DNA from 4 places in the Neobacillus sp. NRS-1170 genome. Region 1 is predicted to be linked to each of the others. Evidence: riboswitches for the same ligand, from Rfam matches in the RefSeq annotation. Region 1 holds a riboswitch; each other region holds the start of a gene.
The links. A riboswitch is a leader RNA that binds a small molecule or an ion and turns the genes downstream of it on or off. The one in region 1 is predicted to bind S-adenosylmethionine.
Positions count from the first base shown of each region.

Region 2: it holds a riboswitch for S-adenosylmethionine, as region 1 does, so the genes downstream of both, ACIFOT_RS10895 (sugar ABC transporter substrate-binding protein) here and ACIFOT_RS14260 (O-acetylhomoserine aminocarboxypropyltransferase/cysteine synthase family protein) in region 1, are expected to answer to the same signal.
Region 3: it holds a riboswitch for S-adenosylmethionine, as region 1 does, so the genes downstream of both, ACIFOT_RS25315 (peptide-methionine (S)-S-oxide reductase) here and ACIFOT_RS14260 (O-acetylhomoserine aminocarboxypropyltransferase/cysteine synthase family protein) in region 1, are expected to answer to the same signal.
Region 4: it holds a riboswitch for S-adenosylmethionine, as region 1 does, so the genes downstream of both, mtnW (2,3-diketo-5-methylthiopentyl-1-phosphate enolase) here and ACIFOT_RS14260 (O-acetylhomoserine aminocarboxypropyltransferase/cysteine synthase family protein) in region 1, are expected to answer to the same signal.

Region 1 covers NZ_JBITPF010000030.1:45,900-53,361, reverse strand. The annotation lists gene ACIFOT_RS14300 (acetyl-CoA C-acetyltransferase) at 1-89, shown strand, start outside; gene ACIFOT_RS14295 (acyl-CoA dehydrogenase family protein) at 150-1,931, shown strand; gene ACIFOT_RS14290 (arsenate reductase family protein) at 2,196-2,555, shown strand; gene gcvH (glycine cleavage system protein GcvH) at 2,634-3,017, shown strand; gene ACIFOT_RS14280 (toprim domain-containing protein) at 3,253-3,609, shown strand; gene ACIFOT_RS14275 (thioredoxin family protein) at 3,615-3,923, shown strand; gene ACIFOT_RS14270 (nuclease-related domain-containing protein) at 4,467-5,366, opposite strand; gene ACIFOT_RS14265 (hypothetical protein) at 5,568-5,900, shown strand; SAM riboswitch class I at 5,980-6,086, shown strand; gene ACIFOT_RS14260 (O-acetylhomoserine aminocarboxypropyltransferase/cysteine synthase family protein) at 6,144-7,460, shown strand.
Region 2 covers NZ_JBITPF010000025.1:148,016-155,477, forward strand. The annotation lists gene yfkAB (radical SAM/CxCxxxxC motif protein YfkAB) at 1-497, shown strand, start outside; partial or broken gene ACIFOT_RS10885 (ketopantoate reductase family protein) at 581-1,497, shown strand; gene ACIFOT_RS10890 (MFS transporter) at 1,536-2,750, opposite strand; SAM riboswitch class I at 2,947-3,054, shown strand; gene ACIFOT_RS10895 (sugar ABC transporter substrate-binding protein) at 3,178-4,293, shown strand; gene ACIFOT_RS10900 (sugar ABC transporter ATP-binding protein) at 4,377-5,861, shown strand; gene ACIFOT_RS10905 (ABC transporter permease) at 5,863-6,864, shown strand.
Region 3 covers NZ_JBITPF010000069.1:1,656-9,117, forward strand. The annotation lists gene dctA (C4-dicarboxylate transporter DctA) at 1-1,236, shown strand, start outside; gene ACIFOT_RS25305 (MMPL family transporter) at 1,295-4,387, opposite strand; gene ACIFOT_RS25310 (TetR/AcrR family transcriptional regulator) at 4,571-5,101, opposite strand; gene ACIFOT_RS25315 (peptide-methionine (S)-S-oxide reductase) at 5,124-5,477, opposite strand; SAM riboswitch class I at 5,569-5,684, opposite strand; gene ACIFOT_RS25320 (electron transfer flavoprotein subunit alpha/FixB family protein) at 5,802-6,836, opposite strand; gene ACIFOT_RS25325 (electron transfer flavoprotein subunit beta/FixA family protein) at 6,837-7,462, opposite strand, start outside.
Region 4 covers NZ_JBITPF010000066.1:163,936-171,397, reverse strand. The annotation lists gene ACIFOT_RS24915 (pyridoxal phosphate-dependent aminotransferase) at 1-1,008, shown strand, start outside; SAM riboswitch class I at 1,087-1,195, shown strand; gene mtnW (2,3-diketo-5-methylthiopentyl-1-phosphate enolase) at 1,270-2,481, shown strand; gene ACIFOT_RS24905 (2-hydroxy-3-keto-5-methylthiopentenyl-1-phosphate phosphatase) at 2,482-3,153, shown strand; gene ACIFOT_RS24900 (methylthioribulose 1-phosphate dehydratase) at 3,147-3,776, shown strand; gene ACIFOT_RS24895 (1,2-dihydroxy-3-keto-5-methylthiopentene dioxygenase) at 3,884-4,417, shown strand; gene ACIFOT_RS24890 (Spo0E family sporulation regulatory protein-aspartic acid phosphatase) at 4,784-5,026, shown strand; partial or broken gene ACIFOT_RS24885 (ZIP family metal transporter) at 5,016-5,245, opposite strand; gene ACIFOT_RS24880 (electron transfer flavoprotein subunit beta/FixA family protein) at 5,747-6,571, shown strand; gene ACIFOT_RS24875 (electron transfer flavoprotein subunit alpha/FixB family protein) at 6,609-7,462, shown strand, end outside.

The DNA.
Region 1 (7,462 bases):
AGTTAAAGCGCCGTAACGAACAATTTGGTGTTGTAACCATGTGTATCGGCGGCGGTATGGGTGCTGCCGGAGTATTTGAATTATTGTAATACGGTCAAGGGGGTTTCGAGAGTGTAGCCCCCTCTAAAAATCATTTAGGAGGAATTTTTATGACTGAAACTAAAAAAATCGTAAAAGGCGGAAGCTTTTTAATTGAAGATCTTTCATATGAGGATATTTTTACACCGGAAGATTTTACAGAAGAGCATTTAATGATTGGGCAGACAGCTGCAGACTTTGTTGAAAAAGAAGTGGCACCGCAAATCGAGCATTTAGAAAATCATGAATTTGATCGTACGGTTAAGTTATTAAAGAAAATGGGCGATCTTGGCCTTTTAGCGGTAGACGTTCCAGAGGAGTTTGAAGGCTTAGGTTTAGATAAAATTACTTCATCTGTTATTACCGAAAAAATGTCCGGCGCTGGCGGCTTCTCCCTTTCTTATGGAGCGCACGTGGGAATTGGTTCCCTGCCAATCGTGTTATTCGGTAATGACGAACAAAAGAAAAAATATTTACCTGCCCTTGCCTCTGGTGAAAAAATTGCAGCCTATGCATTGACTGAGCCAGGCTCAGGTTCTGACGCCCTTGGTGCCAGAACAACGGCAAAATTAAATGCTGCCGGTACTCACTATATCCTTAACGGTGAAAAGCAATGGATCACCAATGCTGGTTTTGCAGATGTTTTCGTAGTTTATGCAAAAATTGACGGCGAACATTTCACTGCCTTTATTGTTGAACGAGATTTCCCTGGTGTTTCAACAGGCGCTGAAGAAAAGAAAATGGGTATTAAGGCTTCTTCCACTCGTACCCTTATTTTAGAAGATGTAGCAGTCCCAGTAGAAAACTTATTAGGCGATTATGGAAAGGGCCACGTCATTGCGTTTAATATCTTAAACATCGGCCGTTACAAGTTAGCAGTCGGCGGCGTTGGCGGCTCTAAGAAGGCATTTGAAATGACTGTTAAATATGCAAATGGCCGTAAGCAATTTAAGACTCCAATTGCCCAATTTAATTTAACAAAAGAAAAGTTTGGCACTATGGCTTCTAAAATTTATGCGGCTGAAAGCTCCGTTTACCGCACAATTGGGTTGTATGAAAACAATCAAGGCCAGCTATCAACTGAAGAAGCGAAGGACATTAAAAAGGTTGCTGGTTCCATCGCAGAATATGCAATCGAGTGTTCTGTAAATAAATTCTTTGCCAGTGAAGTGCTTTCTTACGTAGTAGATGAAGGCGTACAAATTCACGGCGGATATGGCTTCATGCAGGAATATCCGATTGAAAGAGCCTATCGTGATGCCCGTATTAACCGTATTTTTGAAGGAACAAACGAAATCAACCGCCTATTAGTGCCAGGAACCTTCTTGAAAAAGGCCTTTAAAGGCGAGCTTCCATTATTCCAAAAAGCAATGGCGCTTCAAGAGGAATTAATGATGTTAATGCCGGAAGAGCCAGGCGATGAGCCGCTTGCACAGGAAAAATATCTTGTGAAAAACGCGAAGAAAATTGGCCTATTAGCTGCAGGATTAGCAGCGCAAAAATTTGGCAAAGCGCTTGAAAAAGAGCAAGAAATCTTATCAAATATCGCGGATATTGCTTCACAGGTTTATGCGATGGAATCAGTTGTTTTACGTACTGAAAAAGCGATTGCAAAAGACGGCTTAGAAAAGAATAAGCAAAAGCTTCTTTACACTCAAATCTTCTGTCAAGAAGCCTTTAATGAAATCGAACAGCATGCAAGAGAAACGCTTGTTGCGATTGAACAGGGTGATACCCTGCGTATGATGCTCACTTCCCTTCGCAAGTTTACTCGCCACACTCCAATCAACGTGATTGCGAAAAAACGTGAAGCAGCAGATGTTGTAATTGAAGCAGAACGTTACGTAGTATAATTTTTATTGCGGCTCCCTTCTTTTCCTGAGGGGAGCTTTTTATTTGATTATGATAAAGAACATGTTCCTACTCTGGTGATTGGAGCAAAACGCCTGGAGAGGAAATCAACAGCCCAGTTTAAACAACTTTTTATTTAAATATTTTTTTAAAAAGCAGGAAATTCTACAAAAGGTGTCGAATTTTACCTTTTGGGAGTGTCATCTATTAGGATTTTATAGTTGTCTGTGATAAAATGCATTTGACTAAAGAGGGTGGTGAAACGGTTGTCATTAACTTTTTACTGGTATCCGAAATGCGGAACATGTCGAAATGCAAAGAAGTGGCTGGATGCCCATCAGCTTACTTATGAAGAAGTACATATTGTGGAAAATCCCCCATCAAGGGAATTGTTGCAAGAGTTTTACCAAAAAAGCGGCTTGGAATTAAAGAAATTTTTTAATACAAGCGGTCAAAAATACCGGGAGTTAGGTATTAAAGACCGAATGAAGTCGGCAACAGACGATGACCTATTAGATTTATTGGCTTCCGATGGCATGTTAATTAAACGCCCTATTTTAACAGACGGAGAGCATGTGACCGTTGGCTTTAAGGAAGAAGATTTTGAGAAAATGTGGCTGAAGTAACATAGCCATTATGCAAAACTGGTAATCGATTTATTTCGATAATAGATTTTTGAATAATTCAATGGAGGGATTTTGCTAATGAGTACACCAAAAGAATTACGTTATTCTGAAGAACATGAATGGGTAAAAGTTGAAGGAGAAAAAGTGCGCGTCGGGATCACGGACTTTGCACAGCACGAGTTAGGGGATATCGTTTTCGTTGAGCTTCCTGAAGTGGGCGACGAAGTAACCGCTGACGAACCATTCGGCAGCGTTGAATCAGTTAAGACTGTTTCAGAACTTTACGCACCAGTCAGCGGAAAAGTTGTTGAAGTAAACGAAGATTTAAGTGACAGCCCTGAGTTCGTGAACGAATCACCATATGAAAAAGCATGGATGATCGTGATTGAATTATCCGACAGCAGCGAGGTAGACAAGCTTATGACTGCTGAACAATACGAAGAAATGACTAAAGAAGACTAATTTTTTGCTTTAAAGCACCTCATGGAGGTGCTTTTCTTACATTTTCCACTTTTTCTACTACTAAATTTGGGCAGGCTATAATAAAATGGGAAGAAGGCGGAAAAGCATCCATGAGCAAAAACCTATTTTTGAGATGACAATAATGCTATAGTTAACGTACCTAAGAAGCAGGCACACATTGTGAAAAATTTGGAATATGTTATCATAAAACAACTTCTTTTACAGGTGATGGATAATGAATGATACGTATGTTGACAAAGTTCTTATTGTCGAAGGAAAATCGGATAAAAATAAGGTCAAGAGTATTTTAAAGGAACCCGTTGAAATCATTTGTACAAATGGAACCATCAGTTTGACAAAATTAGACGAATTGATTGAATTTCTTGAAGACAAGGATGTCTATATCCTTGTGGATGCCGATGAAGCCGGCGAAAAGCTTCGGAAGCAGTTTAAACGGGAATTTCCTCATGCGGAACATTTATATATTGATCGGATGTATCGTGAAGTAGCCACAGCGCCTGTGCATCACCTAGCAACGGTTTTATTAGGAGCGAATATTGACGTTCATACCGAGTATTTAGAAATGAGCTAACTGAAATGAATGAGTGGAATCGAAATGATTTAACCACCTTCCTCAAATCAAAGGCAACCGGGCTTGTCTATTTTTATACGCCAATGTGCGGCACCTGCCAGCTGGCCTCTAAAATGCTGTTGGTAGTTGAGGAACTGGTAAAGATAGAAATGGGAAAAATGAATTTAAATTTTTATCCTGATTTAGCGGTGGATTTTGCAGTTGAAAGTGTCCCATGTTTGCTGATCGTACAAAACGGGGTCGTGATGGAGACATTGTATGCTTTTCATTCGGTACCGTTTTTGTTGGATAAAATAAGACAGTATATAAGCTGAAACAGATGCTTTTTGTGGGCATCTGTTTTTTTATGAATATTGATATTGCCTATGAAAGGTGAAAAATAGTCTTTGCGGTCACTGTGAAAGAGCCAGAGAGTCCGTGTGGTTGTGAAAAAAGATATAACGGAGATATAACGGTCACTCTGAAAGAGGCAGAGAGCCCGTGCCGGAGTAAAAAAGAAGATAACGGTCACTGTGAAAGAGGCAGAGAGCCAGTGTGGGAGTGAAAAAAGAGAAAACGGTCACTGTGAAAGAGCTAGAGAGCCCGTGCCGGAGTAAAAAAGGAGATAACGGTCACTGTGAAAGAGCCAGAGAGTCCGTGTGGTTGTGAAAAAAGAGATAACGGTCACTGTGAAAGAGGCAGAGAGCCCGTGCCGAGGCAAAAAAAGAGGTAACGGTCACTGAGAAAGAGGCAGAGAGCCCGTGCCGGAGTAAAAAAGCATCAACGGTTACTATGAAAGAGCCACAGTGACCGTGACAGATAATACTACCCCTTAGAGGTCACTGTGAATAAACTATTATCAATCTTTCTTTTCATCCTCAAAAAAAACTATATTCTTTTCTACCAGTAGAACTATAGTTTTGTTTTAAGACCCTTCTGATTTTCTTCATTGATATCACCACACACCACTCCCGCACAACATTAGTAGTAATCTTCATCTCCGGGAACAACAGCTTAATTTCCTCCACACTCCGCAATACGGCAGCATCAATTTCCTCTTCGCACCCGCAGTCATCACATACTAATTTTCCTGCACTCAAATACACATTAAAGGAATGGCACGCAGAACAGGTCATTCCCTTTCGCTGCTCCTCAAAACTATAAGCCCACAGTTTTGAATAAGGAGATACAATTTTATGAAGAGATACCAATTTTTCAGCGAGCTTTTTATGATGGATGCCCAATTTAGACTGCTTCATATTTAATTTTTTCATGAAAGTGTTTAACTGAGGTGCATAAATAATGGGTTCATTTAGGGGTGCCTGGTACAAGAAAAACTCGGGGTTATTAAAAACGACATATCCTTCAATTGGTATATTGTAGCCCAGATTTTGGAGTAATTGACGGAGCAGGGTTTTGGTGCGTTTCAGCTGGTCAAGCGGATTTGGATATATCTTTCCTGAGAGCGTCTCTAGCCGGTCAGGTTTAAAAATAAAATCTCCTTGATAATTTTTTACTTCAAAAATATAAAGTGGTTCTTGAAAAATAAGAGAGGAATCAATTTGAAAATCCTTATTATTACTTTCAAGAAGCAAATCATTTAAAATATAACAATTACTTTGCAATATCTCCGTTAATAAATCAAACTGTACTTCACCCTGGTAGCCTTTTTCAAGGTTAAAATAATTCCTCCTTTCTTCCTCCGTTAATTCCATTCGTGTGTTTAAAATCCTAAGAATCCTTAATTCCAATGGCTCAATACGAGGTTTGAAAGCCATGATCCACATCCTTTCCTACTTTAAATTTTATAAAAATATCACCCATCCTTAACAACAAACATTTGAACAATTTATAACAATTCCACCAATTTCGACACTTACCTCCGCTGACCCCCGCAATAACTGTCGAGCATTATTAAAAGGATAATAGCGCCCCATGATGAATAGTAATAGTAAAAGCATGGGACCGGAGTGGTGAAAATGATAGAGGCTTTAAATAATTTTCTAACAAAGGTAAGAGAACAAAGGCATATCCTTCCATTGATAGAAAACGTGGACCTTCGAGTGAACATAAATACCAATCAACAGTGCATTCAACTAGTAATAAAAAATGGAACCATTTTTACTCTTCAAAATCAACCAGCTAAATACGAAATTAGCGGCAATCTAAATGAAATAACACAACTCCTCGAGGGTAAGAAAAGGTTACGAACTCTAAAGCTCAGCATATCAGCGCCTTTAAGAACGACCTTGCTGCTCGAATCCCTTTTTTACCTCACAAAAGCACAGGAAGATTTTGCAAAAATAATTTAATCATAGGTGTTGACTCGGAATTAGACATCATGTATGCTGAATTTAGAATATTCTACCAATAAATCAGTCAAATAAAGTAATCTTATCTAGAGAGGCGGAGGGACTGGCCCGATGATGCCCGGCAACCGGTTGGACAACCAAGGTGCTAATTCCAGCGGAGCAGAAAAAGGCTTCGGAAGATAAGAAGAGAGACCCCCTCTTCTTATTGAAGCGGGGGTATTTATTTTAAAAGGAGTGGGAGTAATGGCTGAAAATCAAAAAAAGTATCGGTTTGAAACATTAAGTGTTCATGGCGGATTATCACCAGATCCCGTGACAGGAGCACGCGCAGTTCCAATCTACCAAAACAATGCCTATCAATTTAAAAACACAGAACATGCAGCAAACCTGTTTAGCTTAGCAGAACCAGGTTACATATATACCCGAATTCATAATCCAACCACGACCGTATTTGAAGAACGTGTTGCCCTTCTAGAAGGAGGCGTCGGCGCCCTGGCAGTCGCTAGCGGGATGGCTGCCATCACACTCGCAATCCTAAATATTGCCGAAGCAGGCGATGAAATTGTTGCAGCTTCCAATCTCTATGGCGGAACCTATAATTTATTTGCGGTTACTCTCCCTAAATACGGGATTAAAGTAAAATTCGTAGATGCAGATAATCCGGAAAACTTCCGCACGGCTATTACCCAAAAAACAAAAGCAGTCTTTGCTGAAACAATTGGTAATCCAAGCTTGCGAGTTCTTGATATTGAAAAAATTGCCGAGATTGCTCACGAGGCCGGAGTCCCATTAATTGTTGACAATACCTTTGCAACACCTTACCTTTGCAGACCAATTGAACATGGTGCAGATATTGTGGTACACTCCGCAACCAAGTGGCTCCTAGGGAATGGCACCACGACAGGCGGCATCATTGTTGATGGCGGCAAGTTTGATTGGAATTCGTCTAAATTCCCTGGCTTTACTACTCCAGATGCAAGCTATCATGATCTTATCTATGCAGAGGCACTAGGGGCCGCAGCATATATTATCAAAGCGCGAGTCCAGCTCCTTCGTGACCTTGGACCAGCCTTAAGTCCACAAAATGCTTTCTTGTTTACACTTGGTCTTGAAACACTGCATGTTCGCATGAAAGAGCATATCGCCAATACAAACCAAGTCGTTGAATATTTATTAAATCACCCTTCCGTAGAGTGGGTTTCCTATCCAGGGCATACAACACATCCTGATCACGACTTAGCAAAAAAATATTTGCCAAAAGGTGCAGGATCTATGGTTATTTTCGGAATTAAGGGTGGAAAAGCAGCAGGAGCGAAGCTTATTGATTCCCTTTCTTTATGGGCTCATGTTGCCAATGTTGGGGATGCAAAAAGCTTAATCATTCATCCGGCTAGTACTACTCATCAGCAGTTAGATTCTGAAGGCCTTAAGGCAGCAGGAGTATCAGAAGATTTAATCCGCCTATCAATTGGTATCGAGAACGTCGAGGATTTGATTGAAGATCTAGAATCCGCGATTGAGTCTGCAACAGGCTTAACTTCGTTAAAAGCAAATGTTTAATA
Region 2 (7,462 bases), on a different contig from region 1:
TGCTTTGTCAGCGCCATGAAGTACATCCAATGTATCCAAGTGATTTCGCCAGCAATCTTGAAACCCTTACCCTCGATGAGATCAGAGGTGCCATCCATCAACTGCTCGATATTAGAAATGAAGAGGTTTGGATGCTGTTTGGAACACTTCCGTTCTATGCTTGCAGCAGTAAACAGGAGGATTTAAATCTCTTAAAACGTTTATATAATAGTAAAAATGTGACAGTTAGAAATGACCCTGACGGCCGCTCACGCTTGAACGTCAATATTTTTAGCGGTGATATTATTGTTACGGATTTTGGTGATACTCCAGCGTTAGGCAATATTCAAAACACAAAATTGATAGATGCGTATCACACATGGCAAGCTTCGAATATTGCGAAGGAATTGAATTGCCATTGCCCGGCCGTTTCATGCCTCGGCCCCAATATCTTGGTCAAAAATAGTTATTATCAGAAAATGGATTTTACAAAACTGAAAACCAATTTAGAAATATAGCAGGAATTTCCTGCTTATTTATTTTAAGTAAAAAAAATTTCCCTTATACTAGATTTGTAGATATCGATGAAGGGAGTATTCTCATGAGATTTTTAGTGGTTGGGGCAGGTGCGGTTGGCGGTTATTTTGGCGGACGGTTACAAGAAAAGGGCGAAGATGTTACCTTTTTAGTTCGTGAAGGTAGAAAAAAGCATTGGAAGAAACAGGGCTTGTCATTGAGAGTGTCCATGGAAACGTGACTCTTAATTCTAAAACAATTATTGCTGGTGAGGATTCAGGTTCTTTTGATGTCATTTTACTTTCAACTAAAGCCTATCACTTAGAAGGGGCCATGGAGAGCATAACACAGTATGTTGGCAAGGAAACGATCATTCTTCCTTTGTTAAATGGTATTTTACATATTGCTAAATTGGTGGAAATGTTCGGGGAAGAACGCGTTATCGGCGGCCTTTGCTTTATAGAAACTACTCTTGATAAAAATGGCAGGATCATTCAAACAAGTGAAAAACACGATTTAGTATTTGGAGAACGGACAGGGGAACGGTCTGAGCGAGTATTAAAAATGGAAGATGCCTTTAGTGGTTCGAAGATTGCCTACCGCTTAAGTGAAAACATCAATAAAGATTTGTGGAATAAGTATTTATTTATTTCGACGATGTCAGGTATTACCACTTTATTGAGAGCACCAATTGGACCTATTCTAGAGCAAGCAAGCGGACGAGCAACAATAACTCAGTTATTAAAAGAGATTGTTTCTGTAATGAACCGTATCGAGGCACCTCTTCCAAACGCTATTGAAACACAATTAATGAATCAAATTAATGGTCTTGGCTATTCGATGAAATCCTCGATGCAAAGGGATATGGAAAAATCATTGCCTGTTGAAGCAGACCATTTGCACGGCTATTTACTGGAGATAGCGCGGAAAGAACAGATTTCTGTTCCAGTTTTAGAAACCGTATATGCTAATTTACAAGTTTATGAACAACAGATGAAATAAAGAAAAGTCCCATTTGTGGGACTTCTCTTTTGAAGTTTTTAGGCGGTATGTTTTATAAGCTTTGGATTACGCTGCATAGATACGAGTAAGATAGCGCCGCTGATAATTAGTAATGCACTTGTGCTGATAAACACTGATGAAAATCCAAAGTAACCGGATAGGAAGCCGCCCAGCATTGGACCGATTATATTGCCGAGAAATCTTAAACTATTGTTATAGCCCAGTACCTCACCTTGCATCGCAATCGGTGCTTCCTGGCGGATATATGCAATTCTAACCGGAATAATTCCACCAATCGTGATGCCGAGGGCGAAACGGATAATAACAAGCTGCCAAAGGCTCGTAACAGCTGCACCTGGTAAGTATACAATTCCTGCTAAGAATAAGAGGATGACAAGTATTTTGATATAACCGTATTTGTCAGCAATCTTGCCCCATTTTCGAGACATCCATAGATTCCCAAGTCCAGCTGCAGAAAAAGCAATTCCGGAATAAAAGGCAACATTTGTTTTTCCATGCAAATCACTAACAAATAAAGACAATATTGGCTGAATGCTAAAGTGGGCAATTTGAACTAATGCAGAGATAAGAAGAACTGTTAATAAAACCGGATTACGGAAAATATGCTTAAAGACTTCCTTGCTTGAATAATGAGCTTTTGCTCCCTGTTTGATTTCAACACGAAATTCTTTTGCAGCAATAACAAGTATGGCCGAAATGAAAATGGAAATAGATGTCCACTTAAATGTAGTGGCATAACCAAGCGAATCTGCTAATATTCCGCCGAGCATCGGTCCAAGTAAAGAACCGGTAATACTGCCTGTTTGCAATGTGCCAAGGACTCGTCCGGCAATCTGTTTCGGCGTTTGTGTAGAAATAAATGCCTGGGACATCGGGATAAAGCCCGAGAAGAAACCCATGAAAAAGCGCAGCAGCAATAAATGCCAGACGGAATGGACGAAGCTGATTAGGAAAATGGATGCCGCCATTCCAATCCCTGAAATGATAAGAATTTTCTTTCTTCCATATCGGTCGCCAATTTTCCCCCAGATTGGCGAGAAAAGGAAGGCAGATACAAACGTAATTCCAAACGTTATCCCTGACCAATGCTGTACATATTTCTCTGAAAAATTTCCAAACGTCTCAATATAAAGTGAAATAAAGGGCATGACCATCGTCATACTTCCAGCAACAAAAAAGTTAGCAAACCACATTATCACTAAATTACGTTTAGCACTTTCCTGTTGGTTCATTGTTCATAACACTTCTTCCTTGAAAATATTTCGGTTATCTAAATATTATAATACCGAAATTAGTTGATCATTGAAATGGTGGTGTTGTAATTTTAAAAAAAGTAATTTATTAATAATATTCAAAATACTATTGACAACTTGTTAATAGGAGTTTAAAGTATGTTTAATACTTAAAATCAATTAAATCATTTACGTTCTCTTATCAAGAGTGGCAGAGGGACTGGCCCGATGACGCCCAGCAACCGTTCCGATTGGAATTGGTGCTAAATCCTGCAAAACAAGGAATTGTTTTGAGAGATAAGAGAGGAGTAGTCCGTTTATTTGCGATGAAACCTCTCTTTTCTGGAGAGGTTTTTTTATTTTTTATAAAATCAAACTTTTCCAATGGGAGTAACGAGAATTACGTAAAAAAAGGGGAGCTCACATCATGAAGAGAAAGTTATTTAAAAGTACACTTGTTTCAGCATTAGCCGCTACACTTCTGCTAACTGGCTGTGCCTCAAATGGAGAAACAAAGCAAGCAAGCGGCAATAAAAATGTGTCATTAGAAGGGGTTCCAGAGCGATTTGCCAAAGGTGATCCGGTTAAGATCAAGGTCATCCGTAAAATTGGCGGTGACGATCATACTGCCCAATTTCTAGCGGGTGCAAAAGAGGAAGGACAAGCATTGGGTTTTCAGGTGGATGTATTTACTGCAAATGGGGACACAGCGAAATTCCATGATGCAATCAATCAAGCATTAGATCAGAATTATGACGGATTTGTCATTTCCCATGGTGACGATGATGCAACTGTAAATGATGTGAAGAAGATCGTTGAAAAAGGAAAAAGCGTTGTGGCTTTTGACTCTAATCCAAAGCTTGCTGAAATTGAAGGAGTGACACTAACTTCACAGGACGATGAAGCATTAGCAACCTTAGCTCTAGATCAGCTTGTAAAAGAAACAAAAGGAAAAGCCAATATTGCCTACCTTTGGGTGGACGGCTTCCCGCCAATGGTAAGAAGAAATAATGTTTATCAGGATGTTCTTACGAAAAACCCTGGTATTAAAGAAGTAGAGCGCTTCGGTGTAGCTGCAGCAGACACAAGTGTTCAAACTCAAAATGCGGTTGCAGCGATGCTGAACAAATACCCTAAAGGAAAATTGGATGCCATTTTTGCCACTTGGGATGCATTTGCGATTGGTGCAGCTCGTGCTTTGAAGGAAGCAGGCCGGGAAGAAGTAAAAATCTATGGAATTGATGTTTCCAATGCTGACCTTCAGGAAATTCAAAGAAAAGGCAGCGCATGGAAGTACACAGCTGCCGTTGACCCTAAGCTGATTGGTGCCGTAGATATGAGATTACTAGCGAAAAAACTGGCGGGAGAAGAGACGCCAAAAACCTACGACTTAGAAGCTTCACTTGTGACGCAGAAAAACGTTCAGAATTCTAAAGGGGCAGTTAATATGGTGAATCTTGCGACCATCATTCCAGGCTGGGGCCAATCTACTGCCTTTGAAGAAGATTGGATGAAAACATTAAAGAAGCACTATAAGAAATAAATGGCATTTCACTCTCTTTTTCACAAGATTAAGAGAGTGTTTGCTTAATAGGAGGTGGCATTTTGACGACTACAACCTTAGAAATGAAAAACATCTCAATAGAGTTTCCCGGTGTAAAAGCACTGAATCAGGTCCATTTTTCCACGGAAACAGGAAAAATTCAGGCACTGATAGGGGCAAATGGCGCGGGGAAATCGACATTAATGAAAGTTCTTTCAGGCGCGTATGATCACTATACTGGCGAAATAAGCTTTGATGGACAAAGCCTAAAAATCCGTTCCCCTAAATATGCTCAGGACGCGGGAATACAAATCGTTTACCAAGAAGTCGATACAGCCTTGATTCCCAATTTAACTGTCGCAGAAAATATTATGCTGCTAGACACCGTTCATAGCATGGGGAAAAAACAATGGGTGAAATGGAAGGAGATTCATAATCAAGCTAATAAAATACTGGCAGATATGAATATTCATCTTTCCACCAAAAAACTAGTAAGCGATTTGACCCTGGCTGAAAAACAAATGGTGTTAATCGCGAGGGCCATTTCTATGCAGTGTAAGTTTCTCATTTTAGATGAACCGACTGCACCCTTAAGTCATACCGAAACAACAGAACTATTTCGTATCGTCAAGGACTTAATAAAGCAAAATGTAGGAATTATTTTTATCTCACATCGTCTGCCGGAAATCTTTGAAGTTTGTGATGAGATAACTGTGATGCGCAATGGTGAAATTGTGATAAAAGAGAAGATTTCAGAAACCACTCCGAGCAAAGTGGTCGAGCAAATGCTTGGTCAAAAGCTGGAGGAGCAGTTTCCAGAGAAAAGGGCAACGTTCGGGAATACTGTCCTAGAGGTAAAAGGGCTTTCCGACGAGGCGAAACTTAGAAATCTACATATTCAGGTTAAAGCTGGAGAAATCGTGGGAATCGCCGGGCTTGTCGGAGCTGGAAAAACGGAATTGTGCAAGGCGCTTTTTGGAGCAGCGAAAATTTCTGAGGGAGAGATTATTCTCAATGGTAAGAAGTTAAAAAGTAAGAGCCCTTACGATGCTGTTAAAAATGGGCTTGCTTTAGTTCCTGAAGAGCGGCGAAAGGAAGGAATTCTCGTTCTAGAATCGGTAGAATCCAATTTGTCGGCGGCCAATTTAGGAGTGTTTTCAAAAGCGTTGAGTTTTTTAGACCGGAAAAAGGAAAAAGAGACGGCCAAACAAATGATTCGTGCACTTGGGATTAAAACACCATCGGAGGAGACGAAGGTTCAAAACCTATCAGGCGGTAATCAGCAAAAGGTAGCGATTGGAAAATGGCTAGTGGCTGAAGCCGATGTATATCTTTTTGATGAGCCGACAAAAGGTGTTGACGTTGGAGCAAAGAGGGATATCTTTAATTTAATTTCAGATTTAGCTAAGCAGGGTAAAGGAATTATATATGCATCATCAGAGCTTTCTGAAATCATAGGAATAACCGATCGAGTCTATGTTTTGTATGACGGTAAGTCAGTTAAGGAATTGAAAACAAACGAAACGAATGAAGAAGAACTATTATTCTATTCAACAGGGGGCAGATAAGATGGAAGCAAAAATAACAACAAGCAAACAGACCCCAGCGAAAAAGCCAATTGAACTTTTTCAGATCTTTTATAAATACGGGACCATTATTACAATTGTCGCACTTATTGTTATTTTTTCTCTGGCGAATCCAACCTTTATTCAAGGAAGCAATATCGTCAATATTTTACGTTCCATATCGATTGTGACCATTATTGCCATTGGGATTACTATATCATTATCTGTAGATGGATTTGATCTTTCGGTCGGATCTGTTGCATCCCTTTCAAACGCGATTGTCATTTCCATGTTTGTTTGGTTTTCGCAGAACACCTTGGTTGCAGTTATTTCAGCGATTGCGGCATCATTATTGGTGGGTGCCATCAACTCATTTATGATTGTCAAGCTTCGAATTCCTGATATGCTGTTAACGCTTGCTACGATGTTTATCATCCAAGGGACAGCGCTAACCTATACAAAAGGTGCAACAGTGTCACAAAACATGGTCATGCCGGATGGCTCCATGGCAGCCGGCCTCATCAGTCCATTTTTTGCAAAAATTGGCGAGGTACCATGGATAATTATCATCATGGCAGTGACTGTCATTTTGGTGCATGTCTTTTTGACTTATACAAAACATGGCCGCTATATGTACGTTATCGGCGGCAATAAAGAAGCAGCAAGACTTTCTGGGATACCAGTAAATAAATATAAGGTGGCAGCATACTTACTTTCTGCTCTTTTTGCATCCATTGGAGGCATTGTTCTAGCATCACGCGTTATGACTTCAGAAATTAATTCAGGTGCACCTTATTTAATGGATTCTGTGGCAGCTGCATTTATTGGTTTTTCAGTCCTTGGGGCAGGAAAACCAAATGCGTTTGGTACGTTTATAGGTGCGGTACTTATTGGGATTTTACAGAACGGTCTGGTGATGATGTCGGTTCCTTATTATGCGATGGACATTGTCAAGGGTGCCGTTTTAGCGTTTGCTTTAGCGATAACCTATTATAAACAGAAATAAATAATAATGGCGATCCTATCCATATTGATGGATAGGATTTTTGCCTTTTATTGGTGCAAAAATTATGTAAAACGGAGTTTAGGTAATAAAAAAGTGAAGTCCCAAATGCCCATTAAGGTGAAAAAAGAAGCGAAGCGGTAATTAGGAAGGTCTCCAAATGCCTGTTTAGGTAGAAAAAGAAGTGCGGTAATTAGGAAGATCTCCAAATGCCCAATAAGGTGGTAAAAGGAGCGAAGCGGTAATTAGGAAGGTCTCCAAATGCCCGTTAAGGTGAAAAAGAAGCGAAGCGGTAATTAGGAAGGTCTCCAAATGCCGATTAAGGTGGAAAAAGAAGCGAAGCGGTAATTAGGAAGGTCTCTAAATGCCGATTAAGGTGGAAAAAGAAGCGAAGCGGTAATTAGGAAGGTCTCCAAATGCCCGTTAAGGTGGAAAAAAGAGCTCGGCGGTAATTAGGACAGTCCGCAAATGGCCATCAAGGTTAATAAAGAAGCTCCACGGTGGTTAAGAAAGTTCTATAGAGTCTCAATTAGTAATTTTTGTACAGGCAGGTTTTTTATCCATGAGAGCGAATACATATTGAATATGACAAGTTTGGAGG
Region 3 (7,462 bases), on a different contig from region 1:
TTAGCGATTATCATCGGAATTGCGGTTGGTCAATTTTTCCCTGAAACTGGGATTGAATTAAAAATTCTGCCTGACATTTTCATTAAGATGATTAAAATGGTCATTGGTCCAGTTATCTTCCTTACCATTGTTCTTGGATTTGCTAATATGGGCGATATGAAAAAAATCGGGAAAATTGGTACTAAATCTCTTATTTACTTTGAAGTTATGTCGACTCTAGCATTAGTCGTAGGACTAGTTGTGATGTTTATTGTTCGCCCTGGTGATGGCATGGATACGAGTCATGCAAAAGAAGGAGCTGCAGATGTCGCGAAAATTACAGAGACAGCATCACAAACCAGTCATACCTTTAACGATTTCATTTTAGGTATAGTCCCAGAAAGTGCTGTAGGTGCTCTTGCTGATGGTTATATGCTTCCGATTTTGTTCTTTGCTTTATTGTTTGCCATTGCTCTTTCATCTTTAGGGAAGACTGGGAAACCGATTATTGATTTCTGCGAAAAACTCAGTGAGGTGTTTTTCAAGATTGTTGCTATTGTAATGAAATTCTCTCCTCTTGCAGCAGGCGGTGCTATGGCTTATACAATAGGGAATTTTGGTATCGGATCTCTTTTCTCACTCGGAAAAATGTTAGGGTCTGTTTATATGACCATGATACTCTTTGTTGTCGTTGTATTGGGTGCCGTATGTAAGTTTTACGGCTTTAGTATTTTTAATTTGTTAAAACACATCAAAGATGAAATTATCCTGGTTTTAGGTACTTCTTCTTCCGAGTCAGCATTGCCAAGTTTAATCACGAAAATGCAAAAATACGGTTGTTCAAAATCCATTACTGGCTTTGTCATCCCTACTGGTTATGCTTTTAACCCAGATGGCCAGTGCATTTACTATACGATGGCTTGTTTGTTTATTGCCCAGGCCTACGGTATCGAGCTTTCCTGGATGCAAATCGCTGTATTGCTCGGTGTCCTCATGCTTACATCGAAAGGATCAGCAGGTGTAACTGGTTCTGCCATTATTACAATGGCTGCAACGTTAACATCTCTTCCAGGCAGCCCAATTCCAGTTGAAGGCATAGCACTTTTATTGGGTGTTGACCGCTTTATGTCAGAGGCACGTGCTATAACAAACGTAATTGGTAATGCCGTAGCAACAGTCGTCATTGCGAAGAGCGAGAAACAATTTAATCCTTTGCATTCAGTTCCAGTAGAAGAAAAAGAGCTAGTGTCACGTTAAAAAAGAAAAAAGCCGATTCTTTCTTATAAATAGAAAAGAATCGGCTTTTTATTTGAAGCTAGCTCCTTACCACTTTTTCCTCTAACCTTAATTCATTTTCCTTTTTTCTAGAAAATAAATTTGCTAGCGCACCTGGAAGGGCAATCATCGCCGGCAAAAAGATCGGAAGAAGCACAAAGCAAAGCACAATCAGTCCTGTAATAACTGCTACAGCCAATTGATATAAAACCATAATTCCAGCAGGCATCAGTGTGGCAAAAGTGCCTCCAAGGATAATGACGGCTGCAATAATGACACCGCCTATATGTCTTGAAGCCACCACGATGGCTTCTTTCTGTGACATATGAGGGTATTCCTTAAAGCGCATCATCAAGAATATGCTATAGTCTACTCCCAAGGCGACAATAATGATAAAGGAGAAGAATGGAACGAAGGAAGAAATCCCTTCAAACCCCTTCAAATCGATGAAAATATAGTTGATCACGAACATGGCTGCATAGTACGCTCCCAAAAGGGATGCCGTAATGAAAACCGGTGTCCAGAAAGATCTGATAACAAAGAACAAAACAAGCAATACTCCGATAATGACTATCGTTGTCGTTCTATTGAGATCCCGGCTCAATATATCATTTGTATCATTTGTTGTCGCGCTTGGCCCAGCTGTACCAAACTTGGCATTAGAAAGCTCTGTTCCTTTAAGTCCATTGGAAACCGTTGCATTTATTTTATTAATTGTATTTAAAGCTTCTGGAGAATAAGGATCAGCTTTTAATACAATCAGCATTTTTGTAATCTTTCTATCATTGGACATGAATGCATCTAATGATTTTTCAAAATTCTTGTCCGTCAAAGCTTCCTTCGGCATAAAGAAGGTTTTATTTCCTTTATATTGCGTTAAGAAACCGTTCGTTTGCCCAAGCCCATCAGAAATTTGCTTTAGTCCGCCGTTTACATCCGATAGTTTTTGTCCAAAGACACTGAAACCATTGAGCCCGTCTGCCAGCTGCTGCTGACCCGATTTCATTTGTCCAAGACCATCCGTTACTTTGTTCATATTCGTTACGATTGTGCCTATTCCTGAAGAAGTTTTACCAAGTCCTGCTTCAATTTCTTTCAAGCCAGCTGCCATTTTGGATAAACCGCTGCTCATGCTTGAAAGATTTCTATTGGCTTCTGCAAAACCGGCAGTTACGGCATTGTAATTATCATTTAAAACTTTAATACCTTCAGGAGTAATTGGACTTAACGATGTTGATAACTGTTCGATGGTTTGCTTCAATGCCTGGTAATTGGCATCACTATTGGCATTGGCATAACTCTGACCCAAGCCAGTTATCATCGATTGCATTTGAGAGAGTGCACTTTTAACACCCAGAAGAGCCTGTGCTGCAGATTGGTAGTTGGTCCCCATCTCTTTGTATCCAGCCTGCATTTTACCATAATTATCAGCTAACACGGCAACGCCGCTGCTCATCTTTGAGAGATTGGTTTCGATGTTTGCTATACCATTGCTGATCGTTTGTGAATTACTTGACCCATTTTCGATACCAGCTTGTATTTGCTTTAATCCATTGGTTAAGGCGTTCATCCCATCTTGAAGCGTTGCTGTACCCTCAACCATTTGAGTGACCTTCGAAAAGTCAGCTGATCCGAGCTTTTCTTGCGCCTGCTTTAACCCATTATTGATTTGATCGACACCATTTTGCGTTTTGGAAATGCCATCCGTAACCGATCCCATTTGACTATCGACATAAAAACCATCAATTGGTTTCCCTTGAGGCTGTGTAACCGAAGAAACCTGCTTCACTCCCTTAATAGCCTTGATGCTTTCCGTTACGTTATCAACAACCGCAAGCGATTCATTATTATCTAATGCTGAACTATTTTCAATGACAACGGTCGCAGGCATTGCCTGGCCCTTGCCAAAATGGTCCGCAATGATATGAAAGCCCTTTGTAGAAGGATAGCGATTTCCAAGTTCTCCAATCGTATCAAAGTTAAGTTTTTGTTGGTGGAAATACACCATCGGTCCCAGGATTAAAACGATAAGGATCACCGTTATTAATGGACGCTTTGTCGCAAAGGAGGATGTTGCTCCCCAGAATTTGTTTTCCTTATGACCGCCGCCTGCATTCTTGGAAGGCCAGAAAAGTTTATTGCCAAGAACTTTCATCATGAAAGGTGTTAAGGTCAGAATTTCAAGCAATAGGATCGTTACACCGATTGCCACAACCACACCAGATTTATAGATCGGTGATTCCGCAAAAACAAGGGCAAGGAATGCAATAAATACCGTGAGTATACTATAAGCAATCGTTTTCCCCGCCGTTTTATAGGTTCTGATGATCGATTCATCTATCGAGTGCCCATGGGATAGTTCCTCCCTAAATCGATTAAACAGAAGGATGTTGTAATCCGTACCTATTCCAAAGAGGATAAGCACTAAGAGCATTTGGGTAAGACTTGTAATCGGAAATCCTGCCTTATCAATTAATTGAGCGGCAATTCCCATGGAAACAAGATAGGAAAAGGCTACCGTCACTAAGGAAATCAAAGGCGTTACCACTGACCTAAACGCAATAATAAGCACAACTAAAATAAAGATCACGGTCAATGCAGCGCTCTTCTCAACTCCTGATACAGAAGCTTTTAGATAATCATTATTGATAAAATCTTCTCCGCTAAGATAGTACTTAACAGGTACTTTATAAAGTTTGCTATCAAAATCTTTTTTTATATCGTCCACTTCTCTTGATTTCTTATCAATCTTAAAACTCACCATAAGAGTCGTGCCATCTTTAGAAACCAAAGAGCTTTTTGCTTCTGGCATACTAAAAGGGTCGATCATATCGGTAATACCAAGTTCTTTGTTGCTATCGCTGATTGACTTTACTGCATCACCGATTTTTTCCATTTCCTCATTAGAGATTTTATTTTTATCATAAAAAACGATAAGGTTGTTCGTCCCTTTGGTAGTATCCATCTTTTTGAGGATATTGTCTGCTATGACCGAAGGGCTTTCATTCCCCGTTCCTTGCTGTCCTTTTTGCCGCAGTATGGCATTGATGTCGGGCTGAATGACTGTAAGCACTATTGTAGCAATCAGCCATAAAGCAAATATAGCCCAACGGCCTTTTATGATTGATCTCACCCTACTTGTTCCCTCCTATTTTGAATAAAATGTTTATTTTTCCTGTTGGTCTTCTTTCAGAAAAAACAAAACATCATCGATTTCCCTCTTCACATTAGTCACTATAGCAAGGGATTAGGAAGGGTTCAAAAACCAAAATGGAACGAGTGCATCAAAATAATACATTATTATCATTTTGTATTATTACAACATTACCTGGTTGAAGATTTCGAATAGCTCTTCTTTCTTATAATTATATTCTTTACTAACCCAATTCTGTAAAATGGTTATAAAGGAAGTGGCATATAAATCACACATGACCTCAGGATACTTCGATTGATTGATTTTTGTGGAAATCGGATCATTCTCTGTTTTTGAATGTTCACGTAAAATATCACTGGCAGTTTTAACCATGCTTTTGAAAAATATATGCCCATCCGATCCCAATAACGTATTTTCAAATAACACAAAATGTTCATCTACATAATCGACTAATAATCTAAACGTGTCAGTATTACACTCCTTATTTAATTTAATAATCTCTTCAGATAAATGATAAATAAAATCTCTTAGCAAGCTATATTTATCTTCATAATAACGATAAAAAGACGTGCGATGAATTAACGCATCATCACATATATCTTGAATCGTGATATGTGAGAATCGTTTTGTTTGTAAAACACGCATAAAACTTTGTATGATTTGGCGCCGTGTGCGCTCAGTCGTATAGTTCATAGTACACATCCCTATCATGAATTCAAAAGCTAATATGCTCCCATACTGGAGTAATTTCTGTAATAATTTCATTATTTAATATATGTTGCAGCTCGTTTTTCTTTTGCTTAGCTACTGTAACTTGATGAAGATCAGAAAAGAAAATGAAGGATTGATTTTTATATAGCTGACCTTCTCTTGCTGTTGGGTCATGTAAATCAAAAAACAATTCTACAAGTTCATCATAAGATACTTTCCACGGATTAAACCATATTTCAACAATCTTTACATTTGAGTCTTTTAGATATCCAGTTCGAACCTTTTCAATCCCACGATTTCCTGTAATAAATGCTTTTTGACTAAAAAATTCGCTTGCACCAAACACTGCTCTTTCCATTTAATATCGCTCCTTCAGAGCGATAAGCCTTCTTTCCATTCAAAAAACCTCTCTTTGATTAAAAGAGAGGTTGGTATGATGAAATACTTTCCTCTCATCTTTCAAAGGTTATCACCTTTGCAGGAATTAGCACCGTTTCAAGTCAATATTTTGACTGATGGTTGCCGGGTTTCATAGGGCCTGTCCCTCTACCACTCTGGATAAGAAGTTTATCGCTATTTATTTTTAATAACAATAACACCAGCTTAACTGAAATTCAAGTATTAAATAAAAAAACAAAGGTGGGACCTAACTAACCCCACCTTTCTGTTTTACAAAATTACTTCATCCTTCGCTGGTGCTGCTTACCTTTTCTCTAGATAAAGCATTTTGAAACTGTTCGATTAGTATAGGAACGATTTCAAAGGCATCGCCAACAATTCCATAATGACAGTTTTGAAAAATAGGGGCTTCTTTGTCCTTATTAATGGCAATTATTAAACCGGAATTTTTCATTCCCACAATATGTTGAATCGCACCAGAAATTCCAATCGCAAAATAGATTTTTGGCGTCACTGTCACACCAGTTTGCCCTACTTGATGTGCGTGTTCGATCCAACCTGCTTCCACCACATCTCGGCTGGCACCAACCGCTCCTCCGACGGTTTTCGCCAATTGGTGGATTAACTGAAATCCCTCGAAGCTCCCTAATCCTTTCCCGCCGGCAACAATGATGTCCGCCTCGTCGATTCTAACTTTCTTTACCGTTTCCTTGACTATTTCCAAGACTTTTGTCCGAATATCTTCTTCCTTTAGGGATATTGTTTCTTCAACAATCTTCCCTGTTCTCCCTGCTTGCGGGGTCAGCGCCTTCATGACTTTGGCGCGAACCGTCGCCATTTGCGGCCGATACTTTTTACATAAAATGGTCGCCATAATATTTCCGCCAAAAGCCGGTCTGCTCGCCAATAGTAACCCCGTTTCCTCTTCCACATCCAGCTCTGTCGTATCCGCCGTCAACCCAGTCGGCATATCGGTGGCAACAGCGCTTGCCAGGTCTTTTCCAGTCGAGGTGGCACCGAAAAGGATAATTTCCGGTTTATATTTTTCCGTGCAATCCAGAAGGGCCCCCATGAAGGATTCGGTTCGATAATCTTTAAAGATGGGTTGGTCATAGACATACACTTTATCTGCTCCGTATTCAAATACGGTTTTTGTTAAATGTTTAACATTTTCTCCGATTAAAATGCCCGCCAATTCCACTCCCCGTTTGTCTGCCAACTTCCTTCCAGCACCCAATAGTTCAAGGGATACAGAAGCAACCGCTCCATCCTTTTGTTCAATGAATACCCAGACACCTTGGTAATCTTTGAAATCCAATTACATTTCCCCCTTCACTTCAAACAGTTCTCGCTTTTCAAGCACGACAGAAAGCAACTGTTCCACTTGTTCCCGTGGATTGCCTTCAAGGAATGTTCCCCCTGCTGGTTTCTGTGGAGCCCATACTTTGGAAACAATCGTTGGGGATCCCTTCAAACCTAGCTGCTTAATATCAACCCCTTCCAAGTCATCAACAGACCAGATATGCGGTTTGTATCTAGCAGCTTTAATCATGTTTGGAAGCGGGGAATACGGCACATCATTTATTGTTTTTTCAACCGAAAACAAACATGGCAGTGTGGACTTAACGACTTCATATCCGTCCTCCAATTTGCGATGGACAATAGCATATCCTTCTGCTTGATTGATTTCCTCTACTTTGTTCACGGAAGTCAGCGGTGGAATATCAAGCCTTCTTGCTATTCCTGGTCCGACTTGCCCGGTATCTCCATCAATGGACATTTTGCCGCAAATAATCAAATCCACGGGCATCGTTTTGGCAATTTTTTCAATCGCCTTTGTCACGGCATAGCTCGTTGCCAATGTATCCGCACCCGCAAATCGGCGGTCCGTGATCAAATAACCCTCATCGGCGCCAATTTCAATACACGTTTTGATAGCGTTAA
Region 4 (7,462 bases), on a different contig from region 1:
GCAGCAGCCAATCCCATCAACCATAAATATTCGCCCTTCCAAGGACATCAATATTTAAAACAGGCTGCCGCAGAATATTATTTGAGAGAATATGGAGTTACCCTTAATCCCGATAAAGAAGTCGCCATTCTTTTTGGTGGCAAAGCTGGCCTGGTAGAAACACCTCAGTGTTTGTTAAACCCTGGTGATACCATTCTGGTCCCAGATCCAGGCTATCCCGATTATTGGTCTGGTGTTGCCCTTGCCCAAGCTGAAATGGCGATGATGCCATTAAGAGAGAGTAATCATTTCTTACCAGATTATGAGGAACTGTCATCGGAAATATTATCTCGTGCTAAATTAATGTTCCTCAATTATCCTAATAATCCGACAGGAGCAACTGCTACGGCTGAATTTTTTGAGGACACAGTTAAGCTTGCCAGTAAAAATGATATTTGCGTTGTCCATGACTTTGCCTATGGGGCAATAGGTTTTGACGGAAAAAAACCAATCAGCTTTCTGCAGGTGGAAGGAGCAAAAGATGTGGGTATCGAAATTTATACACTTTCCAAAACCTATAATATGGCCGGCTGGCGAGTAGGGTTTGCTGTAGGAAATGAAAGTGTTATTTCGGCCATCGAGCTTTTGCAGGATCATCTATATGTAAGTTTATTTGGTGCTGTCCAGGAGGCTGCAGCTGAAGCCTTAACTGCATCACAAGATTGTGTAAAGGAATTAAATCAGCTTTATGAGAGAAGAAGGAATGTCCTAATTGACGGATTGCGATCACTAGGCTGGGATGTTACCGCACCTAAAGGCTCCTTTTTTGCATGGTTAAAGGTCCCCAATGGACTAACATCAGAGGAATTCGCTAACATTCTTCTAGAACAGGCACATATTATGGTTGCTCCAGGTATTGGCTTCGGTCAATATGGAGAAGGTTTTGTCCGTGTTGGACTATTATCAACGGAGGAGCGGCTAAGGGAAGCTGTCAGAAGAATTAGTTGTTTAGAAATTTTTGAAAAATAGGTTGACATTTTATTTCTTTCTTGGGATAATCCAAACTAAAGTTAACCAATGTGAAAATAATGAATATTACGAATCGTTTTCTTATCAAGAGCAGGCGGAGGGACTAGCCCAATGAAGCCCGGCAACCGACTTAAATCATTTTTAAGCACGGTGCTAATTCTTGCAGCGAGCAGCTGATAGATGAGAAGATGTTAGTTTGGTAACCGCTAACCTCTTCTTTTCGAAGAGGTTTTTTATGTTTTTACGAAAGGAAGTGTAATAATGTCCGAATTAATCGCTAAATATTTACTGCATGATGAAAAAAATCCAGACAAAAAGGCAGAGGAAATTGCTCTAGGACTGACAGTGGGTTCATGGACAAATTTGCCCGAACTCGAACAAAACCAATTACGAAAGCATAAGGGAAGGGTCGTTTCCATCGAGGGAATTCACTCGGAAAAAGAAAATCAATCCTTGATTCGTATTGCCTATCCGACACTTAATTTTTCAAATGATATACCGGCGATTTTAACAACTGTTTTTGGAAAACTTTCTTTGGATGGAAAAATAAAATTACTGGATTTAGAGTTTGCCGAAAATATAAAGCGTTTATTCCCAGGACCGAAATTTGGGATTGAGGGGATTAGATCGAAATTAAACGTATATGATAGACCGCTATTAATGAGCATCTTTAAAGGAGTTCTTGGTAAAGATCTTTCTTTTTTAGCCGAACAGCTTAGGCAGCAGGCACTTGGTGGTGTCGATTTTGTTAAAGATGACGAAATTCTTTTTGAAAATACACTAACACCATTTGAAAAAAGAATCGCTGCAGGGAAAGAGGTGTTAAAAGAGGTCTATGATGAGACGGGCCAAAAAACGCTTTACGCTGTTAATCTGACAGGCAGAACTTCTCAGTTAAGGGATAAAGCAAGGAAGGCAGCAGAACTTGGAGCAGACCTTTTACTTTTTAATGTGTTTTCATATGGGCTCGATGTTCTTCAAGAATTAAGAGAGGACGATGAAATAGGTCTTCCGCTTATGGCCCATCCAGCAGTCAGCGGGGCTTTAACATCGTCTCTTGAATATGGATTATCCCATTCCTTGCTGCTTGGTAAGCTGCTAAGGTATGCGGGTGCAGATTTATCACTATTTCCATCTCCATATGGAACTGTAGCATTGGAAAAAAAATCTGCGCTCGCGATTGCCAGCGAATTAACGCAAGAGGATACCTTCATAAGGGCATTCCCGGTTCCTTCCGCTGGAATCCACCCAGGACTCGTTCCATTATTAATTCGTGACTTTGGTATCGATTCAGTCATTAACGCAGGCGGCGGCGTCCATGGTCATCCAGATGGTGCACGTGGCGGAGGCTTAGCATTCCGTCAGGCAATCGAAACAAACCTCCAAGGGAAACTGTTAGCCCAAGGAGCTGAACAGTTCCCAGAACTCAAAAAGGCATTGCAGTTATGGGGGAATGCCGAGGTGACAGTGTAAATGGCCATGCCAGTCATTTATTGTGATTTTGATGGGACGATAACGGAAAGTGATAATATCATTGCCATCATGGAAAAATTTGCACCTCCAGGATGGGAGGAAATAAAAAATCAGATTCTATCCCGTCAATTTTCAATTTGCAAAGGTGTAGGTAAGTTATTTTCTCTGTTACCAAGTGATAGAAAAGATGAAATAACAAAATTTGCGATTGAAAATGCGAAAATTCGTGCAGGTTTTAAAGAGTTTGTTGCATTTGCACATGAGGAAGGAATTCCCCTCTATATTGTAAGTGGTGGAATCGACTTCTTTATTTATCCAATTCTAGCTGATTATGGGCCATTTACAGGAGTATATTGCAACAAATCTGATTTTTCTGAAGAAGGAATTCAGATTCTTTGGCCGCATACTTGTGATCCTTTATGTAAAAATGATTGCGGCTGCTGTAAACCGAGCATCATTCGTCATTTGAATCATAAAAATAGCTTTAGGATTGTCATCGGAGACTCCGTAACGGATCTTGAAGCTGCAAAGCATGCCGATTTTGTATTGGCAAGAGATTTGTTACAGGAGAAATGCCTAGAGTGGGGGATAAACCACCGGGAATTTCATACGTTCTTTGATTGTATTGAGGAGATAAAAAAAAGAATTGAGGTGGGTGAAATATCATGCTAAAGGAAAGATGGAATGAATTAGCTGATGTAAAGGATGAATTAGCTGAGCGGGATTGGTTTATGGGGACAAGTGGAAACCTGGCAATTAAGGTTAGTGATCACCCGCTTCGATTTTTGGTAACAGCAAGTGGGAAAGATAAGCGCAAGCGGACAGACGAGGATTTCTTACTCGTTGACGAATTTGGCCATGCAGTAGAAGAAAACCATTTAAAGCCTTCCGCGGAAACCTTGCTTCATGTTGAGATATACCGTAAGACTAATGCAGGCTGCAGTCTCCATGTCCATACGATTGATAATAATGTCATTTCAGAAGTATATGGTGACAATGGCGAAGTAACCTTAAAAGGGCAAGAACTGATAAAGGCTTTTGATAAATGGGAAGAGGATGCTGTCCTGAAAATACCGATTATTCGGAATTATGCCCATATCCCAATGCTTGCAAATGAATTTTCCGAACATGTTTCCGGCGATACTGGCGCCGTCTTAATCCGAAACCATGGCATTACAGTTTGGGGAAGAAACGCTTTTGAAGCTAAGAAAATACTTGAAGCCTCCGAATTCTTATTTCGCTATCAATTACGCTTGCTAGAACATAAACCATATCAATTATTTAAAGTCGTTTAATATTTAGCAGTGTTAAAGGTTCCTGTTGATTTTTTACCCAGTTGATTGGAGCGGAAATCAACAGACTAGTTTAACACTGCCAATATTTTAAAGGGGAGAGATGAAAAATGGCATATATTACATTTCAAAACAAACTGGACCAACTTCGCGAACATGAGGAGGTCTCAAGCTTTCTTGCGTCTCAGGAAGTAATTTATGAAAATTGGGATATTAGCAAACTTCCTTCATCACTAGTGGAAAAGTATTTATTAAGTGATGAAGAAAAAGAAGAAATTTTAAATACCTTTGTAGGAGAAATTGCTGATATTTCCACGAGAAGAGGCTATAAAGCTCAGGATGTCATCTCCTTATCAGAACATACACCTAATCTTGATGTATTGTTGACAAACTTTAAGAACGAGCACCATCATACAGATGATGAAGTCCGCTTCATTGTTAGCGGGCATGGTGTTTTTGTCATCCAAGGAAAAGATGGTGAGTTTTTTGAAGTCCATTTGAATCCAGGAGACTTGATTTCAGTTCCTGAAAATACAAGACATTATTTTACTTTAGAGGCAGATCGTAAAGTAGTCGCGGTGCGTATCTTTGTGACAACTGAAGGCTGGGTGCCAATTTATGAAAAAATAAAAGTAAATAAATAATGTTAAAAAACTGGCTGCAGCGAGCCAGTTTTTTTATGAAATAAAATAGGAATTATATACTAAAAAATATCTTGATAAAATAATGAAAACCCTTTCAATATTAAACAAATAGAAAATGTTAGAAAAATAGGAAAAAAGGTACTTTGATTTTTTTGAATAAACTGAATCATTTCCTGGTCGTTTGTGGAGTAAATTGTCGAAAAAAGGAGAAATCAATCGAGAATCATGTCGAATATCAAGATAAATAGATTGTTTTGTCTACTTTTGCGAATGTATTTACTTTTATAAAAATTCTTGTCATAATTCTTCAAGTAGTCTACTTTTTTAGCAGTTTACAGTAATAATGTAAGAGGCAGGGGGATAACATTGTACAAGTATAGTAATAATCAATCCGACATGATTGAGGAAATCAAAGCAAAAAGGGAATTAATGATAAATAGTGCCAATACACAGGGCTTTACTAGTGAAGAAACGATAAAATACAGCCAGGAACTAGATGAATTGATCAATGAGTACCAAAAAATCATGGGAAAAACTCCACGGCCAAATGAAGAGGTTAAATTTGCCTTTCAACAAATGATCATGATTTGGCCAAGAGTATTAGTATAAAGAATATATTATACAACATAGCTCTTGCGGAAAATGATAAACCCTATAGGACAAGCCTTTAACAACAGAAGTCAATAAATATCATAAAAAGGAAGCAACAATTTCAATTGCACCTGTTAAGGTTGCTAGAAGGAAGGCCTTCAGTTTACTAATTCGCTGATTGATTAAAAATAATGCGGCAAGAAGGCCTTCGGGCGCATTTTGTGCGCCAATTGCCAACAATTAATTTCCCGGTATCTCCTTCCTAAAGAGGCGCAGCTAAAGCCCTTGATAATCCTTCAGATTTATTATGAAGTATAAAGCAGAAAGAACGCTGCCAAAAAAAACTTCAAACATAAAATCCTCCTAACAAAAATCCCATAAAAAAGAAACCATTTATTTCTACAATATTAGACGGTTAATGTGATTTTTATCATTGTCTATATCTCAATATTTCTTATAGTTAAATTAGTACTATTTTGTAATAAACACTTTCATCATGACTCTCTACACACATTACTGCATCTATAAGTCTTCATCTGCTTTTGTTATTACTCCCTAGAAAACTGTCCAAATGACTTTAAAATTTAGTTTAAACATGTAGGAAAAAAAGAAAACTATCAAACTTGGGTAATATGCTTCTATTTCGATACATATATCGTTAATAAAAGCATTTTAAATAACCAAAGAAGGCAAACGCTTTCAACATTCTTAGACTATATGGAGGAGGGAAAGTCCTACATGCACATTGTCGTATGTGTCAAACAAGTACCCGATACAAAAATCATTAAAATTAATCCAAAAACAAACACACTCGACCGGCGCAGTGCCCCGGCAATCTTAAACCCTTACGATGCACATGCGGTTCAAGAAGCTGTGAAAATTAAGGAAATAACAGGCGGTTCGATTTCAGTGTTATCAATGGGGCCGCCGCAAGCAACTGCAGTGATTAAAAAGAGTATTGAAATAGGTGCAGATAGAGGGTATTTAATTACTGACCGTGCCTTTGCAGGAGCAGATACTCTAGCAACCAGTTACGCCTTATCAAAAGCATTAGAAAGAATCAACAAGGATCACCCTGTAGATATGATTATTTGTGGCAAACATGCCATCGATGGTGATACAGGACAAGTTGGGCCCGGGATTGCCAGAAGAATGGATATCCCGCCTGTAACAAATGTTATCGAAGTTACGGAAGTTAATCAGAAGGAAAAAACGGTTTTGATAAAACGGAAACTGACAAACGGTTATGAATTAATTCAGTCGCAGCTTCCTTGCCTGTTAACTATTGAAAAGGAAATTAATGATATCGAATATTCGCCAATGCCTAACATGATTGAAGCCGCTAGGTATGAGCCAACTATTTGGGCAGTTAGCGACCTAGAAAATGTTGACCTGGCACAGCTGGGACTGAAGGGTTCTCCAACAATCGTTGGAAAAATGTTTACACCCCCACGACCTGAAGGTGGAAAAAAACTTGAAGGTTCTTCTGATGACCAAGTTAGCCAGCTCATGGAAGTATTAATGGAGAAAAAAGACCTGTTTACATTACAACCATCCAAATAACAAAGACTAAATCTTTTTGCCGCAGGGAGGGGTTTACATGAATCTGGACGATTATCGTGGTGTCTGGGTATTTATCGAACAAAATGACGGAAAAATTGAAGGTGTATCACTTGAACTGCTTGGTGCCGGGCGAAAGCTTGCTGATAAATTGCAAGTTCCATTGGCGGGATTCTTGCTTGGCCATGAAGTTAAGCCTTTAGCCCAAGAGGTTATAGCTTACGGCGCAGATACCGTGTATCTTATTGATCATCCAGTCTTAAAACATTACCGAACAGAGTCATATATGAAGGGTGTTATGCACTTAGCTAAAAAATATAAGCCTGAAATCATCCTATATGGAGCGACACCAAACGGTAAAGACTTAGCAAGCGCGGTGGCAACTGACTTAAGCACCGGATTAACCGCAGATACTACCATGCTGGATGTAGATATAGATAGCAGATTACTAGAAGCAAGCCGACCTGCGTTCGGCGGTAATATTATGGCAACCATTCTTTGTAAAAAGCACCGCCCACAAATGGCAACAGTGAGACCAAAGGTCATGAAGGCATTAGAGCCAGAAGCAAGCAGGCTTGGTAAAATTATCGAAGAGAAAATTACCGTAGAAGAAGAAATTAGGACAAAAGTCCTTCAAATTGTGAATGATGTAACAAAAAAAGCCAATTTAGCCGATGCACACGTAATCGTTTGCGGCGGAAAAGGAATGGGGGATCTGCAAAATTTCCAGCTCATTCATGAATTGGCTGACACGATAGGTGCAAGTGTTGGGGGTACACGTGACGTGGTCGAAGCCGGATGGCTAAGGCACGAACAGCAGGTTGGTCAAACAGGGGAAACGGTTACACCGAAAATTTATTTTGCAATCGGAATATCAGGGGCCATTCAGCATGT